2 regions of the Streptomyces sp. NPDC057963 genome follow, and region 2 is predicted to be linked to the other one. Evidence: riboswitches for the same ligand, from Rfam matches in the RefSeq annotation. Region 2 holds a riboswitch; the other holds the start of a gene.
The links. A riboswitch is a leader RNA that binds a small molecule or an ion and turns the genes downstream of it on or off. The one in region 2 is predicted to bind cobalamin.

Region 1: linked by a shared signal. The riboswitch ahead of ACFVT1_RS19370 (prenyltransferase/squalene oxidase repeat-containing protein) and the one ahead of ACFVT1_RS15415 (ABC transporter substrate-binding protein) in region 2 are both predicted to bind cobalamin.

Annotation. Positions count from the first base shown of each region.
Region 1 is NZ_JBHVPX010000007.1:342,929-348,176, reverse strand. It holds gene ACFVT1_RS19380 (lipocalin-like domain-containing protein) at 1-2, shown strand, start outside; gene ACFVT1_RS19375 (MBL fold metallo-hydrolase) at 266-1,306, shown strand; cobalamin riboswitch at 1,360-1,495, shown strand; gene ACFVT1_RS19370 (prenyltransferase/squalene oxidase repeat-containing protein) at 1,603-2,883, shown strand; gene ACFVT1_RS19365 (SCO2322 family protein) at 2,880-3,560, shown strand; gene ACFVT1_RS19360 (energy-coupling factor transporter transmembrane component T) at 3,557-4,711, shown strand; gene ACFVT1_RS19355 (ABC transporter ATP-binding protein) at 4,708-5,248, shown strand, end outside.
Region 2 is NZ_JBHVPX010000005.1:536,670-541,917, forward strand. It holds gene ACFVT1_RS15405 (response regulator) at 1-47, opposite strand, end outside; gene ACFVT1_RS15410 (sensor histidine kinase) at 19-1,257, opposite strand; cobalamin riboswitch at 1,564-1,746, shown strand; gene ACFVT1_RS15415 (ABC transporter substrate-binding protein) at 1,776-2,819, shown strand; gene ACFVT1_RS15420 (FecCD family ABC transporter permease) at 2,873-3,928, shown strand; gene ACFVT1_RS15425 (ABC transporter ATP-binding protein) at 3,925-4,746, shown strand; gene ACFVT1_RS15430 (MFS transporter) at 4,831-5,248, opposite strand, start outside.

The DNA.
Region 1 (5,248 bases), on a different contig from region 2:
GAGCGACGGCTGATCCGGGTTCACCGGCCTTCCGGCCGGCCGCGTCCACCGCCCGGCGCGGGATGCGGACCGTGAGGACCGCCCCGCACCGTTCGCGCTGACGCGAACCGTGGTCCGCGTGACGCCCGGCGCACGCGGACCACGGACGGAAGAGATGGTCGACCGGGGCTACTACTGAAACAAGTTCTCGTTACAGTGGGCGCGGTGCACCGCACACCCGTACGTCCGGTACACCGGCCATGCCTCGGAGAGAGAGGGCGAGCCCATGACCCAGGTGACCGACCACGGCGGGGGCGTGCACAGCATCAAGGTCCCCATCCCGGACAATCCGCTCGGCCACACCCTGGTGCACGTCCTCGACACCGATCGCGGGCCGGTCCTGATCGACACGGGCTGGGACGACCCGGAGGCGTGGGACACGCTCACCGCCGGGCTCGCCGCCGTCGGCGCGGATGCCGGTGACGTCCACGGCGTGGTCGTCACCCACCACCATCCCGACCACCACGGTCTCTCCGGGCAGGTGCGCGAGGCGTCGGGGGCCTGGATCGCCATGCATGCGGCGGACGCCGCGATCGTGCGCCGGACCCGTGAGTCCCGGCCGGGCACCTGGCTGTCGTATCTCGCGGCGAAGCTCACCGCGGTCGGTGCGCCCGAGGAGCATCTCGCGCCGTTGCGGGCCGCCGCGGCCGAGCGGGGCCGGGCACCCACCCTGCCCGGACAGCGGGCCGCGCTCCCGGACCGGGAGATCGTCCCCGGGGAGCTCCTCGACCTGGCGGGACGCACGCTGCGGGCCATCTGGACGCCGGGGCACACACCCGGCCATGTCTGCCTGCATCTGGAGGAGCGGCATCCGGGGAATCTGCCCGGCCGGGGCCGGCTCTTCTCCGGGGATCATCTGCTGCCCGGGATCAGCCCGCACATCGGGCTGTACGAGGACCCGGACGACGCCGCGGTCACCGATCCCCTCGGCGACTACCTCGACTCGCTGGAGCGCATCGGCAGGCTCGGGGCGGCGGAGGTGCTGCCCGCCCATCAGTACGCGTTCGCGGACGCCGCGGGGCGCGTACGGGAACTCCTGGCTCATCACGAGGAGCGGCTGACCGGGCTGCTCGGGCTGCTGGCCACCGCCCTGACGCCGTGGGAACTGGCCGAGCGGATGGAGTGGAACCGGCCGTGGGACCGGATCCCGCGCGGCTCGCGGAACATCGCCGTCTCGGAGGCCGAGGCGCATCTGCGGCGGCTGGTGAAGCTGGGGCGCGCGGAGGCCGTGGCGGGGAGCGACCCCGTGACGTACATCGCGGTGTGACCACTTCCACGAAGGGGTTCGCCGCGGCCACCGGCCCGGAACCCGCCCCTCCCCGCCCGGTACAGTGTGCGAGTCGTCATCATGCCCGTTCAGGGGGAAGCCGGTGCAAATCCGGCACTGACCACGCAGCCGTGAACCGTCGTTCCAGGCGGTGAGCCGGAATGCCCTGTCCGCGGTCGTGACCGGCTCCCGCCACCGGAACCCCGGTGGTCGGCACCGTCGAGGAATACGGGGCCGGAGCCTGGTGCCTGAGCGTGCCTGTGCCCGGATCCCCCGCAGGAGAGGCCCCGCCCGCCATGACCGTACGCCGCAGAGCAGCAACGCTCGCCGCCACCGCCACCGTGCTCTGTGCGGCCGCTGCCCCGGTCGCGGTCGCAGCGCCGTCCCCGTCGCCCTCGCCGTCCGCGGCACTGCCGTCCGGGCTGTACGGCACGAAGGACCCCACCTACGACGGCGTCTGGCGGCAGTCGCTCGCCTTCCTCGCGCAGCGGGTCGAGGGCGTCACGCCCGCCACGAAGTCGGTGGACTGGCTGATCTCCCAGCAGTGCTCCAACGGCGCCTACGCCGCGTACCGGCCCGATGTCTCCCAGCCGTGCACCGGGAAGACCGTGCTGGACACCAACGCCACCGCGGCCGCCGTCCAGGCGCTCGTCGAGGTGGGCGGGCACCGGGACACCGTGAACGACTCGGTCCGCTGGCTGAAGTCCGTACAGAACGAGGACGGCGGCTGGGGCTACGCCCCGGGCGCGGCCAGTGACGCCAACTCCACCTCGCTGGTGATCGGCGCCCTCGCCCGGCAGGGCCAGCGGCTCGGCGACATCACGACCCACGGCGGCAAGACCCCCTACGCCCCGCTGCTGAAGCTCGCGATCCCGTGCGGCGGCAAGGACGGGGGCGCCTTCGCCTATCAGCCCGACAAGGCCGGGAAGCTCGCCGCCAACGCGGACGCCACCGCGGCCGCGGTGCTCGGCACGATGGGCAAGGCCCTGGCCGTCGGGAACAACACCTCGGCCAAGGCGCCCACCTGCCACCCGGGGCCGGGCCCGGCGCTCACGCCCGAGCAGGCCGCCCAGAACGGCGCCCACTACCTCGCGGACGCACTCGCCACCAGCGGCCATCTCGACCTGGCGCCGATGCCCGGAGCCGCCGACTCCACCCCGCAGCCCGACTTCGGCAACACCGCGGACGCGGTCGTCGCGCTGTCCGCCGCGGGCCACCAGGACAAGGCCGCCAAGGCCATGACCTGGCTGAAGAAGAACTCCGGGGCGTGGGCCGAGCAGAACGGTCCCGCCGCCTACGCGCAGCTGATCCTGGCCGCCCACGCGACCGGCTCCGACGCCCGCGACTTCGGCGGCGTCGACCTGGTCGACCGGCTGAACGCGGCCGGTCCCGTGCCGGCGGCCGTCACGACGCCCGACCCGTCCGCCGAGACCGGGTACGTGGCCACGGAGAAGGACGAGGTCCACAGCGGAGACGACGTGATCGGCGGCGTGTGGTGGTACGTCGGCATCGGTCTCGTCGTCGGTGCGGGCGCCGGCTTCCTGATCAGCGGGCGCCGGAAGAACCAGCAGCTGTGAGGCGGGCGGGAAGGGCGGCCGCCCTCCTGGTGGTCCTCGGTGCCGTCCTGGCCGTGCTCGGCGCGGGGACGGCGCGGGCGGACGGGTACCGGTACTGGTCGTTCTGGGAGAGCTCCGGCACCGGCTGGACGTACGCCACCCAGGGCCCGTCCCTGGTCCGGCCGGACGACGGCGCGGTGCAGGGCTTCCGGTTCGCGGTGAGCGAGGACTCGCAGGACTCGGCGCAACCGCGCCGCTCCCCCGGGTTCGCGGAGATCTGCGCGGACACCCCGGCCGAGGACGGCAGCAAGCGGGTAGCGCTGGTCATCGACCCGGGCACCGCGGCGGACGCCCCGGCCGGGGAGACGCCTCCCGCGCCGCGTACCGCGTGCGCGCGGGTCGCCCCGGACGCGAGCACCGCGGAGGCGCTCGCCTCGGTGGCCAAGCCGTTGCGCTACGACAGCGGCGCGCTGCTCTGCGCCATATCCGGCTATCCGGGCTCGGGCTGCGGCGAACAGATCTCGGGCACCGGGCACGGAACGCCGGCCGCCCCCGCGTCCGGGGCCCCGGACGCGTCCGCCGCCGACGCCGCGGACGGCTCGGGCGGCGGTCCCTCCGCCGGGGTGCTCGTCGGGGTCGGCGCCGTTCTCCTCCTCGGCATCGCCGCAGTCGTGCAGGCCCGCCGCCGCCGCGGATGACGGCCTCGACCACCCGCCCGGTGCGGCCGCGGCGCCCGCTGCACGCCCCCGGGGCGACCCGCAGCAACGCCCTGCCCGCCGGGGCCTGGTGGCTGTGGGCGCTCGGTCTCGCCACCGCCGCGTCCCGGACCACCAATCCGCTGCTGCTCGGGCTGCTGGTGGGGGTGGCGGGCTACGTGGTCGCGGCGCGCCGTACGGACGCGCCGTGGGCCCGTTCGTACGGCGCGTTCATCAAGATCGGGCTGTTCGTCGTCGGCGTGCGGCTGGTCTTCTCCGTCTTCCTCGGTTCACCGGTCCCCGGTACGCATCCGTTGTTCACCCTCCCCGAAGTGCCGCTGCCCGACTGGGCGAAGGGGGTCCGGATCGGTGGCCGGGTCACCGCCGAGCAGTTGCTCTTCGCGCTGTACGACGGGGCGAAGCTGGCCACCCTGCTGATCTGCGTCGGTGCGGCGAACTCGCTCGCCAACCCGGCCCGGCTGCTGAAGTCGCTGCCCGGGGCCCTGTACGAGGCGGGGGTCGCCGTCGTCGTCGCGATGACGTTCGCGCCGAACATGGTCGCCGATGTGGTGCGGCTGCGCACCGCCCGGCGGCTGCGGGGCCGCGCGACCGGCGGTTTCAAGGCGGTCCTCCAGATCGGACTGCCGGTCCTGGAAGGCGCGTTGGAGCGGTCGGTCGCGTTGGCAGCCTCGATGGACGCGCGCGGATACGGGCGCAGCGCGCAGGTCCCGCCCGCCGTCCGGCACACCACGAACGTCCTCACGCTCGGCGGGCTGCTCGGGGTGTGCGCGGGGACGTACGGGCTGCTGGCCGCGCAGGGTGCGGTGTACGGCCTGCCGCTGCTGATCGCCGGACTCGTCGCCGCGATGGCCGGGCTCCGGCTCGGCGGGGCCCGCTCGGCCCGTACCCGCTACCGGCCCGACCGGTGGGGTGCGCGGGCCTGGCTGGTCGCGGGGTCGGGGGCCGCCGTGGCCGCGGCGATGATCTGGGCGGGCGGTGTCGACGCGGAGGCGCTGCACCCCGGAGTCGTACCGCTGACCACGCCGGTGCTTCCGTTGCGGCCCGCGGCGGCGGTGCTGATCGGGCTGCTGCCCGCGGTGGTGGCGCCGGTGCCGCCCCCGGTGGGCGCCCCGCATTCCAAGGAGAGCCAGTGATCCGGTTCGAGCATGTCTCGGTGCAGTACGAGGGGACGGGGCGCCCCACCCTCTCCGGGGTCGATCTGACCGTTCCCGAGGGCGAGTTGGTGCTGCTCGTCGGCCCGTCGGGGGTCGGCAAGTCGACGCTGCTGGGTGCCGTCTCCGGTCTCGTGCCGCACTTCACCGGCGGCACGCTGCGGGGCCGCGTCACGGTCGACGGGCGCGACACCCGTACCCACAAGCCACGCGAACTCGCCGACCTGGTCGGCACGGTGGGCCAGGACCCGCTGTCCCACTTCGTCACCGACACGGTCGAGGACGAGCTGGCGTACGGGATGGAGTCGCTGGGACTCGCCCCCGACGTGATGCGGCGGCGGGTCGAGGAGACCCTCGACCTGCTGGGCCTGGCCGGGCTGCGCGACCGGCCGATCGCCACGCTCTCCGGCGGTCAGCAGCAGCGGGTCGCGATCGGCTCGGTCCTCACCCCGCACCCGAAGGTCCTGGTCCTCGACGAGCCGACGTCCGCGCTGGACCCGGCGGCGGCCGAGGAGGTCC
Region 2 (5,248 bases):
CCCCGCAGCAGGGCCTGGTCATCGGCAAGCAGTACGCGAACCGTCATGCCCGTCTCTCCTCGGTGGTTTTCCCATCACCAGGCCGGGACGCAGCGGAAGTTCGGCCGTCACGGTGAAGCCGCCCTCCGGGCGCACTCCCGCGTGCAGCCAGCCCCCGACCGTGGCAGCGCGCTCACGCATCCCGATCAGTCCGTGCCCCGTCCCCGGACGGGCGTGGTCCCCTCCGGTTCGTCCGTCGTCCTCGACGGTGATCGTCAGCCGCTCGGGGCGGTAGTGCAGGAACAACCGGGCATGGTCGGCACCGGCATGCTTGTGCACGTTCGTCAGGGCCTCCTGGACGATGCGGTACGCGGCCAGGTCGACCGTCGGCGCCAGCGGTTCGGCGATGCCCCGCCGGGTATGGCTCACGGACAGACCGGCGCGCTCGAACGACGCCAGGAGCGCCGGTACGCGCGCGAGGCCCGGCATCGGATCACGCGGCGCCACGGGATCGCCGGACTGCCGCAGCAGCCCTACGGTCACGCGTAGTTCGTCCAGTGCGGACCGGCTGGTGTCCCGGATGTCCTCCAGGGCGGCCACGATCTGCTCCGGCCGCCGTTCCACCAGATGGACGGCCACGCCCGCCTGAGCGTTGATCAAGGCGATGTGGTGCGCGACGATGTCGTGCAGCTCGCGCGCGATCCGCACCCGTTCGGCCGCCACCCGTTGCTGCGCCTCCTGCTCACGCGTGCGCTCCGCGTGTTCCGCCCGCTCCTCCACGGCTGCCACATAGGCGCGACGGGAACGCACTCCGTCCCCGATGGCAGCCGGCAGCGCCGTCCACGCCAGCATCGCCGCGTTGTCGGGGGCCAGCCATGCGCGTGGGTCGCACACCACGGCGGCGCCCACCAGGACGGCGGCCGAGAAGGTTGCCGCGGTCCAGGCGGCACGGCGGTCGGTCAGCGCGGCCACGGTGTAGACCGACACCAAAACCGGGCTGATCACCAGAGGGCTCTCGCGGAATCCGAGCACCTGAAAGGCCACCCCGCAGCCAATGGCGACGGCCAGTACGCCGAAGGGGTGATGCCGCCGCCATACCAGCGCGGAGCAACCGATACCCGCCAGCACCACGGCGGGCCACCGCAAGGAGAACGTGTGCTGGTGCGGTACGACCGAGGAAGCCACGACCGCCAGCCCGAACAGCGCGGCCACGGCCAGTGCGTCCACCACACCGATCCGGGGCCGCGTCCACCGCCTCCAACCGCTGATCACCGCCATGTCACCACCGTAGGGTCAATGGCCGCATCGGGCATCGCCGCGCGGGGCAGGGGCGCCTCGGCCACCGGCCCCTGCGAGTCCGACGGGCCTTCGCCGGCGCACAGCCGTCCACGTCGTGCTGCCCGGCCTGCGGCTCCGCTGTCACGAGGACGGGCGGTGGGGGCCGGGCGGCGAGGAGTCCGAGCCGGATGCCGAGGGCGTCGGGCCCGAGGGCGTGGGCGCGGAGCCACCAGGGTCCCGGGAGACCCGAATCGGTCCGGCGACGTGCGATCACTCACACGAGCGCCCTTTGTGCGGCAGCCCCGAGGAAACGTAATATCGGCAGGTCATCGCCGCGACGGGAGACAGGAAGCCGGTGCGAATCCGGCACGGTCCCGCCACTGTGACCGGGGAGTACAACCCTTCGACATGCCACTGCGCCCGGCGCGGGAAGGCGGGGGGAGCGTCGATCCGGGAGTCAGGACACTGGCCTGTCGCGGGCCCGTTTTGAGGAGCGCGGACTCCCCAGGAGGCTCAACGTGTACTTCGGCATACCTCGCCGCCCCTGTTTCCCCCCTGCCCGGCCCCGTCGTGCCCTGCGCGCCGTCGCCGCGGCCGTCGCCCTGTCCACCACCCTGCTGATCGCGGGCTGCGGCACGGGTCACGGCTCCGCCGGGGACGCCAAGGCCACCGCCTCACCGGCCGAGGGCTTCCCGGTCAGCATCGACAACTGCGGCGTGAGGACGACGTACGTCGAACCGCCCTCGCGCGCGGTCACCATCCATCAGCACCCGGCGGAACTGATGCTCGCCCTGGGCCTGAAGGACCGTATGGTCGGCACCGCCTTCCCCGACTCGGCCGTCCTGCCCGAACTGAAGAAGGACTTCGAGGCGATACCCGAACTGGCGAGGAAGGAGCCGTCCTTCGAGACCGTCCTCGACGCGGAGCCGGACTTCGTCTACGGCGGCTACGGCAGCGCGTTCGCCGAGAACGAGGGCCGTTCCCGCAAGGCGTTCGCCGACGCCGGCATCGACACCTACCTCAACCGCGAGTACTGCGGCAAGAAGCAGGTGACGATGCGCGACACCTACGACGAGATCCGCACCGTCGGCAGCATCTTCGGCATACCGGGCCGCGCCGACAAGCTGGTGGCCGATCTCCAGGGACGCATCGACAAGGCCACCACGGCGGTCAAGAACGACGCCGAAGTCTCCGTCTTCGTGTACGACAGCGGCGACAAGACGGCCTTCACCGCGGGCGGCAAGGGCCTGGGCAGCGAGCTGATCCGGCTGGCCGGCGGCCGGAACGTCTTCGCAGACCTCGACGACGTCTTCGGCGACGTCTCCTGGGAGCAGGTCGTGGACCGCAAGCCGGAGGTCATCGCCATCTACGACTACGCGGGTTCCGGAAGCGTCCGGCAGAAGAAGGAGTTCCTGCTCTCGCAGCCCGCACTCGCCGATGTCCCCGCCGTCAAGAACAAACGGTTCGTGGTTCTGCCACTGACCGCGACCCTGGTCGGAATCCGGTCGGCGTACGCGGTCGACGGCCTGGCCCGCGGCCTGCATCCCGAGAGCTTCCGGTGACGGAGGCACCCGCGAAGGCCGGCGATGAGCCGACGACGCGGCGCCGGCGCCGCGTGAACCGGTCGGGTGACGCCGCCCTCGCGCTCACGCTGGGCGTCCTCGCGCTGCTGCTGGTGCTCTCCGCCACGGCCGGCCTGGCCATCGGCTCGGTGCACGTGCCGCCCGGCCAGGTGTGGGGCATCGTGACACACGCCCTGGGCGCCGACTGGACGGATCCCGACTGGTCCCGGGCCCGGGAGACGATCGTCCTCGACGTGCGCGCACCGCGCGTGCTGCTCGGGGCCGTGACCGGGGCCGGACTCGCGGTGGTGGGCACCGCCATGCAGGCCCTGATCCGCAACCCGCTCGCCGAGCCGTACCTGCTGGGCGTCTCCTCCGGAGCCTCCCTCGGCGCGGTATCGGTGATCGTCTTCGGCGTGAGTGTGTTCGGGCCGGTGTCGCTGTCGGCCGCCGCGTTCGCCGGTGCCCTGGGCTCGCTGCTGGTGGTGTACGCGACCGCCCGCACCGGCGGACGCATCACCTCGGTGCGGCTCGTGCTGTCCGGTGTGGCGACCGCGGCGGTGCTCACCGCGTTGATGGACCTGCTGCTGCTCACCACCGGCCGGGGCAACGAGGCCCGCGCGGTCCTCGCGTGGACCCTCGGCGGCCTCGGCGGTGTCGACTGGGGCACGTTGTGGCTGCCCAGCGCGGCCCTGCTGCTCGGCATCGCCGTCCTCCTGGTGCAGTCACGGCACCTGAACCTGCTGCTCGCCGGTGAAGAGGCGGCCACGACCATGGGACTGGACGTGGCCCGGTTCCGGACCCGCATGTTCGTCCTGCTGTCCCTCGTCACCGGCGTCCTGGTCGCGGCGGCCGGACCGATCGGCTTCGTCGGCCTGATGCTGCCGCACATCGTGCGCCTCTTCGTCGGCGGCGACCACCGCCGCGTGCTGCCGACGGCCGCACTGGGCGGAGCGGTCTTCCTGATCTGGGCCGACATCGCCGCACGCACCGTCGCCGCCCCCATGGAGATCCCCGTCGGGGTGCTCACGGCGTTGTGCGGTGGTCCCTTCTTCCTCTGGCTCATGCGCCGCGACGCCCGCCGGAACGCCGACCCAGGAGTGGCATGAGCGCGACCGAACTCGCCGTCGACGGCGTCACCCTGACCGCCGGGGCACGCCACCTCGTCCGGGACGTCTCACTGCGGGCCCGCCCCGGCGAGGTGGTCGGCCTGGTCGGCCCCAACGGCAGCGGCAAGTCCAGCCTCCTGCGCGCCGTCTACCGCGTCCTGCGCCCCGACGCCGGACAGGTACGGATCGACGGTACCGACGCCTGGTCCCTGCCCGTACGCAGGCTGGCACGGACCCTGGCCGCAGTGGTGCAGGAGCCCGCCGCCGGTTTCGACCTGACGGTACGGGAGGTCGTCGCCATGGGCCGCACCCCGCACAAGGGCCTGCTCGCGGGCGACACCGCCGAGGATGCCCGGCTGATCGAGTCGGCCCTTGCGGCCGTGGACGCCACCCTCCTGGCCGGCCGCCCCTTCGACCGGCTGTCCGGCGGCGAACGCCAGCGCGTACTCATCGCCCGTGCCCTCGCCCAGCAGCCCTCGCTGCTCGTCCTCGACGAACCCACCAACCACCTGGACATACGCCACCAGCTCGAAGTCCTCGGCATACTGCGCCAACTCCCCGCCACCGTCCTGGTCGCGCTCCACGACCTCAATCTGGCCGCGTACTACTGCGACCGCCTCTACGTCCTGTGCGACGGCGAGGTCATCGTGTCGGGACCGCCCGCCGAGGTACTCACCGTGGAACTACTGCACGAGGTGTACGGGGTGGCGGGAGAGGTGGTCGTTCATCCGCGCACCGGGGCACCCCACGTCACCTTCCTCCCCGCGGCGATCGGCCGGCCGACCCCGGCCGCCGCGACGGACCACTCCGCATCGTGAGCGGGCGGGCGCCTGGGCCATCGGCATCCTCAACACCCCTGTGGGCGCCGGTCGTTGCGGCCACGGCCTGCCCCTGCGAGGCGATCAGCCGTGCCGGGCCGTTCCGTCGGCGGCGTTCCGCCAGCGGTGAAGGAAGTACGGGAGGACGCTCGTTGTCATGCCGACGGCACCGATCCACAGTGCGGCTCTCGCTCCGAACAGAGAGCCCGAGACTCCTCCCAAGAGCCCGCCGAGCGGAATGCCGCCCCAGGACACGAACCGGGCCGTCGCGTTCATCCGGCCCAGGAGCCGGTCCGGTGTGAGGGTCTGCTGGAAGGACGATTGAGCCACAAAGCGGACGACTCCCCCCAGGGAAAGGCACGCGAGTCCGAGCGCAGCCGCGTACAGGCTCCAACCCGGGTGCGCCAGCGGCATCAGGGCGGTCAGCGGACAGGTGACAAGCGGTGCGAGCCAGATGACCGGGCCCTGGCCGACCCGCTGCGCGACCCTGGTCGCCGACAGC